One region of the Novosphingobium sp. BL-S-32 genome, then DNA from elsewhere that is predicted to be linked to it. Evidence: riboswitches for the same ligand, from Rfam matches in the RefSeq annotation. Region 1 holds a riboswitch; the other holds the start of a gene.

What was found. Region 1 has a riboswitch for S-adenosylmethionine ahead of AC1VVK_RS07120 (homoserine O-succinyltransferase). Riboswitches for the same ligand answer to the same signal wherever they lie in the genome.
Region 2: linked by a shared signal. The riboswitch ahead of AC1VVK_RS18970 (threonine aldolase family protein) and the one ahead of AC1VVK_RS07120 (homoserine O-succinyltransferase) in region 1 are both predicted to bind S-adenosylmethionine.

The regions. Positions count from the first base shown of each region.
Region 1 covers NZ_CM166476.1:1,551,806-1,555,206, forward strand. The annotation lists gene AC1VVK_RS07115 (mannitol dehydrogenase family protein) at 1-1,230, shown strand, start outside; gene AC1VVK_RS07120 (homoserine O-succinyltransferase) at 1,237-2,166, opposite strand; SAM-I-IV-variant riboswitch at 2,205-2,310, opposite strand; gene AC1VVK_RS07125 (proteasome-type protease) at 2,754-3,401, opposite strand, start outside.
Region 2 covers NZ_CM166477.1:493,570-496,970, forward strand. The annotation lists gene AC1VVK_RS18960 (dihydrodipicolinate synthase family protein) at 1-714, shown strand, start outside; gene AC1VVK_RS18965 (4-hydroxyproline epimerase) at 725-1,723, shown strand; SAM-I-IV-variant riboswitch at 1,966-2,072, shown strand; gene AC1VVK_RS18970 (threonine aldolase family protein) at 2,128-3,192, shown strand; gene AC1VVK_RS18975 (TonB-dependent receptor domain-containing protein) at 3,285-3,401, opposite strand, start outside.

The sequences.
Region 1 (3,401 bases):
GACTGGGGCATCGTCGGCGTTTCGCTGCGCTCCGCCAATGTCGCGCGCCAGCTCAATCCGCAGGACGGGCTCTACACGCTCACCGAATGCTCGGCCGAGCGCAACCGGATGCGGGTGATCGGCTCGGTCCAGCGGGTGATCGTCGCCAGCGAGGATGCCGAAGCGGTGATCGCCGCCCTCGCCGCGCCGGAAACGCGGATCGTCACCTTCACCATCACGGAAAAGGGCTATTGCCGCGCCGCCGACGGATCGCTCGATCCCTTCCTGGCGCACCATGGCAGCATCTATGCCTTCCTCGAACAGGGGCTGCGCCGCCGCCGTGCGCAAGGCCTGCCCGGCCTGACCCTGCTTTCGTGCGACAATCTTGCCCTCAACGGCCGCCAGCTTGAGCGGCTGATGGGCGAATATCTCGCCCGCCACGATCCCGAACTCGGCGCATGGGTCGCGGCCGAGTGCACGTTCCCCTGCGCGATGATCGACCGCATCGTGCCTGCCACCACTGCCGCAGACCGCAAGATGGTGGCGACGCTCGCCCGCCTCGACGATGACGGCGCGGTGATGACGGAGCCCTTCACGCAGTGGGTGATCGAGGACAAGTTCGCCGGCCCCCGCCCCGCGTGGGAGAAAGTGGGCGCCGAACTGGTATCCGACGTCGCGCCTTACGAGGCGGCCAAGCTGCGCATGCTCAACGGCGCGCACTCGGCGCTGGCCTATCTCGGGCTCGAACACGGGCACGCCTTCGTCCATCAGGCGGTGGGCAACCCGGCGATCCGGCCGCTGATCGAGCAGATCATGCATGTCGAAGCCCAGCCGACGATCAAGGCCGCCCCGGCGCAGGACCTTCAGGCCTATGCCGACGCCCTGCTCGCGCGTTTCGCCAATCCGGCGCTGCAACACCGGCTGATCCAGATCGCCATGGACGGCAGCCAGAAGATCCCGCAGCGCTGGCTGGAAACGCTTGCAGCCAATCAGGCGAAAGGCAAGCAGTGCCCGGCGATCCTGACCGCGCTGGCCGCCTGGCTGCGCCACGTGCGCGGCGACAATTCCGCCAAGTGGGGCCCGGTGGACGATCCCATGGCCGTGCGCCTTGCCGACATCTGGCGCGAACAGGGCGTCAGCGGCACCCCGCGCGCACTGTTCGGCGAAGGCGGCCTGTTCGCGAAGACATGGACCGCCGGCGAGACCGATTTCAAGGCCCTGGCCGAGCGCCTCGCACGGGCGAACGCCTGAGCATCGCTAGGCCAGAACAGCCTGACCTTCGGCCGCCAGACCGGCGACAAGGTCGAAGGGCGTGGTCTGGTAGATCTCGTTGATCCAGTTCGCGAACAGCAGGTGCGCGTGGCTGCGCCAGCGATTCTTCGGCTCCCGCGTGGGATCATCGGCCGGAAAATAGCCTGCGGGAAGCTGGGCCGAACCGTCGCGGTGATACTCACCCGCAAGCGTGTCGCTGTCATATTCCAGATGATTGAACATGTGCAGCGCGCCATGGGCCCGATCGTCGACGAGACCGGCCCCGGTTTCCGCGCTGTCGGCCAGAACTTGCAGGTCCTGCACCTCTGCCAGGGTCGATGAGCATATCTCCGTCCAGCGCGACACGGGAATGTCGAACGTGTCCGAAAAGCCGCGAAGATAGGGCGAAGTGGGCGCGAGATTGCGGTGCTCGAACACGCCGAAGGCCTTGCGCGGCAGATTGTGCTTCGGCACCCCGTGGAAATGGAAAAGCGCGGCCTGGGCGGCCCAGCAGATCGTGAAGCAGCGATGGACGTGCGTCTGCGTCCAGTCGAAGATCGCGCGCAGCTCGGGCCAATAGGCCACCTCTTCGAACGGCATGCGCTCGACCGGCGCGCCGGTGATGATGAAGCCGTCGAACCGCTCGGTCCGCACCTCGCTCCATGGCCGGTAGAAGGCTGCCATGTGATCGGCCGAAGTGTTGCGGGAAACGTGATCGGTGATCCGCACCAGCGTCAATTCGATCTGAAGCGGCGTTGCCCCCAGCAGCCGGGCCAATTGGGTTTCCGTGCTGATCTTGTCCGGCATGAGGTTGAGCAACCCGATCCGCAAGGGCCGGATATCCTGACGCACCGCGTCGGTCTCTCCCATGACGCGCACGCCCTCTGCCTCCAGGACATGGCGAGCGGGGAGTTGATCGGGTATCTTAATCGGCACGGCGCGTCTCTTCCGCTTACGGGATCGACGCTTTGTGGCTTGCTCCGCTTGGTTGCCGGCTGGGCCACATCCTCCTTGCGGAGTGCCACCTTGCCCGGATCGGCAGGTTGGCGTTGGGCGTCGCCCCAACTCTTGATGCTGGGATTCTCCTACGTTGCCGTGCCGCGTTTCGCAACGGGCAGTTTGTCATGTGAGGCAGAATCCGCGCCTGCGCGAGGGTGAGAGCATGGTGTCGCTTTACCCGTCCGCCCTGCTCACCCCGAACCACCACCCACCCCGCTCATCCTGAGCCTGTCGAAGGATGTCGCGCCACGCCTCCGGGGCTTCGACAAGCTCAGCCTGAGCGGGTCCGAAGGGTTTGGTGAGGGAGATCGGATGGAGCGTCCGGGCGTTCGGATCCCCGCTCCGATCATCCTGAACCATCACCCGTTCGCTCCCCCGAACCATCACCCAACCCCGCTCATCCTGAGCCTGTCGAAGGATGTCGCACCACGCCTCAGGGGGCTTCGACAAGCTCAGCCTGAGCGGGTCTGAAAGGTTGGTGCAAGGAATCAGAGGAGCGTGGGAAAGTTCATGTCCCGCGCCAATCAGGCCGCAGCGTCTTTCAGCTTGCCGTCCTCACCCAGCGCATAGTTCGGCAGCCCGTCGAGCGCATGCCGCAGGGCCTCGCCCCAACTGTCCGAAATCGACTGGTAATAAGGATCGCCCGCCTCGATCCGGCGCTCGTGCAGCGGGGCGAACTTGTCGTTCTCCAGCACCAGCAGGTCCAACGGCATGCCGACCGAGAGATTGGCCTTCACCGTCGAATCGAACGAAACGCAGAGCAGCTTCACCGCCGCCTCGAACGTCATCGCGCGGTCGTAGCCGCGAATCAGGATCGGGCGGCCGTACTTGGTCTCGCCGATCTGGAAGAACGGCGTATCGAAGCTGGCTTCGATGAAGTTGCCTTCGGGGTAGATCAGGAACAGGCGCGGCTCCATCCCCTTGATCTGGCCCGCCACGATGATCGAGGCGCTGAACGTGCCCGAGGCCGCGTTCTGGCCGTTGTCGGCCGCGCGTTCGGTGATGATGTCCTGAAGCAGGTTGCCGACGATCGTGGCCACCTGGAACATGGTCGGCGCTTCCAGCAGCGAATTGTGCCGTTCCGCCGGGGCCTTGTTGCGTTCCTCAAGCTGGCTGACCACCGCCTGCGTGGTGGCAAGATTACCCGCCGTCATCAGGGTGATGATGCGTTC
Region 2 (3,401 bases), on a different replicon from region 1:
GAAGCCGTGAAGGGCCGCGTTCCGGTTGTCACCGGCGTTTCGGAATTCGATACCCGCCGCGCGGTGCGCTATGCACAGGCCGCTGAAAAGGCCGGCGCCGATGGCCTCATGCTGCTGCCGCCGATGGTCTATGTGCCCAAGGCCAAGGAACTCGTCGCGCACTTCAAGGGCGTGGCCGACCAGACCGGTCTGCCGATCATGCTCTACAACAACCCGCCGGCCTACCGCACGGTGATCGACAAGGACGTGCTGACCGCGCTGACCGATGTGAAGAATATCGTCGCCGTCAAGGAATCCGCGCCGGATACCCGCCGCTTCACCGATTTCCGCAACACGTTCGGCGATCGCTACACGCTGTTCGCGGGCCTCGACGATGTGGCTCTGGAAGGTCTCTACCTCGGCGCGCAGGGCTGGGTTTCGGGCCTCACCAACGCGTTCCCGAAGGAATCGGTCGAGCTGGTCAAGGCGTTCGAGCGCGGCGACCATGCCAAGGCGATGGAAATCTACCGCTGGTTCATGCCGCTCCTCCACCTCGATGCCGAGCATGACCTTGTCCAGTCGATCAAGCTGGCTGAGCAGGTCATGGGTCGCGGTTCGGAGCGCGTTCTGCCTCCGCGCTACGTCCTTGAGGGCGAGCGCCGCGCGGAAGTGATCGCGATGGTCGAGAAGGCCGCCGCCACCCGTCCCGACCTGACGGTCGCGGCAGCAGCATAAGGGAGCGTCGATGCGGCACACTTTCTTCTGCATCGACGGCCACACAGCCGGTAACCCCGTTCGCCTTGTGGCGGGCGGGGCTCCGCTGTTGAAGGGCGCCTCGATGTCCGAGCGCCGGCAGGACTTCCTGTCGCGGTTCGACTGGATCCGCACGGGGCTCTGCTTCGAGCCGCGCGGGCATGACATGATGTCAGGCGGCTTCCTCTATCCGCCTTGCGATCCGGCGAACGACATCGGCATCCTGTTCATCGAGACCAGCGGCTGCCTGCCCATGTGCGGCCACGGCACCATCGGCATGGTCACGTTCGGGCTTGAGCACGGGCTGATCCAGCCGGCGACGCCGGGCAAGCTGCGTGTTGAGGTTCCGGCGGGCGTGATCGAGATCGCCTACGAGACCAATGGCTCCAAGGTCACTTCGGTACGCATCACCAATGTCCCCGCCTATGTCGCCGAGCGCGGCATCGAGGTGGACGTGGAAGGCATCGGTCCGCTCTCGATCGACGTGTCCTATGGCGGCAACTACTACGCCATCGTCGAGCCGCAGGGGAACTACACCGGCCTCGACGATCTGGGTGCCTCGCGCATCATCGAGCTTTCGGGCCGGATCCGCGAAGCCGTGCGCGCGAAGTACGAGCCGGTCCACCCGCTCGATTCCACGATCCGCGGCGTCAGCCACATCCTCTGGGCCGACAAGCCCAAGCACGAGGGCGCCGATGGCCGCAACGCCGTGTTCTATGGCGACAAGGCGATCGACCGTAGCCCTTGCGGCACCGGCACCTCGGCACGCATCGCGCACCTGCACGCGACCGGCCGCCTGAAGGTGGGCGAGCGCTTTGTGCACGAGAGCTACATCTGCAGCCGGTTCATCGGCCGCGTCGAACAGGAAGTCACGCTGGGCGACAAGCCGGCGATCATTCCCTCGATCGAAGGTTCGGCCATCGCCACCGGTTTCAACACCATTTGGATCGACCGCGAAGACTCGTTCTGGGCCGGTTTCCAGGTAACCTGATTAGAGTACCCACCCGATCGGCGGGTCTGCATTCCCTCGCCGCCGATCTCTCTTTGGCCCTCGCCGTAATCCGGCGGGGGCTTTTTTGTGCGGCCGCAATAGCTGCCTTCGGCACTTCGGAGCATGCGAAAAGGCCGGGTAAGTCAGGGACTTCGCGTCAATGGCATGTAACAGAAATCGGTAATGTTTGTGCGCAGAGCCGTAACACTCTTGCGTTGCGGTATTGCGGGGTTTATTGGCCGCCACAGCATCAAGAGTCGGACCGACGTTCGACACCAACCTGCTCCCGAGCAAGGTGGTGCCTCCAGAAAGGAGGGATGTGGCCGGACCGGCAATAAACGGGACCTTCAGCCGCAGTTACGTCGATCCGATGCTTGTCTATCGAAGCATGAAGGAATCGATCAATGACAGACCAACCTCAGCAGTTCGCGAGCGACAATTACGCCGGCATCTGTCCTGAGGCGCTTGCCGCGATGCTGGCCGCGAACGAGGGGTCGGCCGTTGCCTATGGCGACGACGAGTGGACCTTGCGCGCCGCCAACACGTTCCGCAGCCTGTTCGAGGCCGACGGCGAGGTGTTCTTTGTCTTCAACGGGACGGCGGCGAACTCGCTGGCGCTGGCCTCGCTCTGCCAGTCCTACCACAGCGTGATCTGCTCTTCCTCCGCCCACGTCGAGACGGACGAGTGCGGCGCGCCGGAATTCTTCTCCAACGGTTCGAAACTGCTGGTCGCGCCCTCGGCCGACGGCAAGCTGACCCCGGCCGCGATCCGCGCGCTGGCGGCAAGCCGCTCCGACATCCATTTCCCCAAGCCACGCGTGGTGACGATCACCCAGCCGACCGAGACCGGGCAGGTCTATTCCATCGACGAGATCAAGGCGATCTCGGCGGTCTGCCGTGAGCTTGGCCTCAAGCTGCACATGGACGGCGCGCGCTTCGCCCATGCCTGCGCGGCGCTCGGCTGCACCCCTGCCGCGATCACGTGGGAGGCGGGCGTGGACGTGCTCTGCTTCGGCGGCACCAAGAACGGCATGGCCGTGGGCGAGGCGATCATCTACTTCGATCGCGCTCTGGCGGCGGACTTCGAATATCGCTGCAAGCAATCCGGCCAGCTCGCGTCGAAAATGCGCTTCCTCTCAGCGCCGTGGATCGGTTTGATCGAGACCGGCGCCTGGCTGCGCAATGCCGAGCACGGCAATGCCTGCGCGCGGCGGCTTGCCGAACTGGTCGGCGATTTGCCCGGGCTTTCCTTCAAGTTCCCGGTGCAGGCCAATTCGGTGTTCCTGGAGGCTCCGGCCGAAGTGCTGGAGCGTCTGCGCGGGCGCGGATGGCGGTTCTATACTTTCATCGGGGGCAGCGCCCGTTTCATGTTCGCGTGGGACACCGATCTCGCCCGCGTCGAGGAACTGAGCCGCGATTTGCGCGAGATTACGGCTGAAGTCGCTGGCGAGCACATTCCCGCAGCCTGACCCAAACGCAAAAGGCCCGCCCGGTCTTGCGACCGGACGGGCCTTGGATTTCACAGCGGCTCCGAGTGGGGACGGGGAGCCGCTGTGCGGGATCAGAAGTTGGCGGTGAAGCCCACGAAGATCGTGCGGCCCAGCGCGTCGTAGACGCCCGGATAGGTATTGCCGTTGCCGAAGGCCGACAGGATGCCCGCAGCGATAGCCGGCGGATT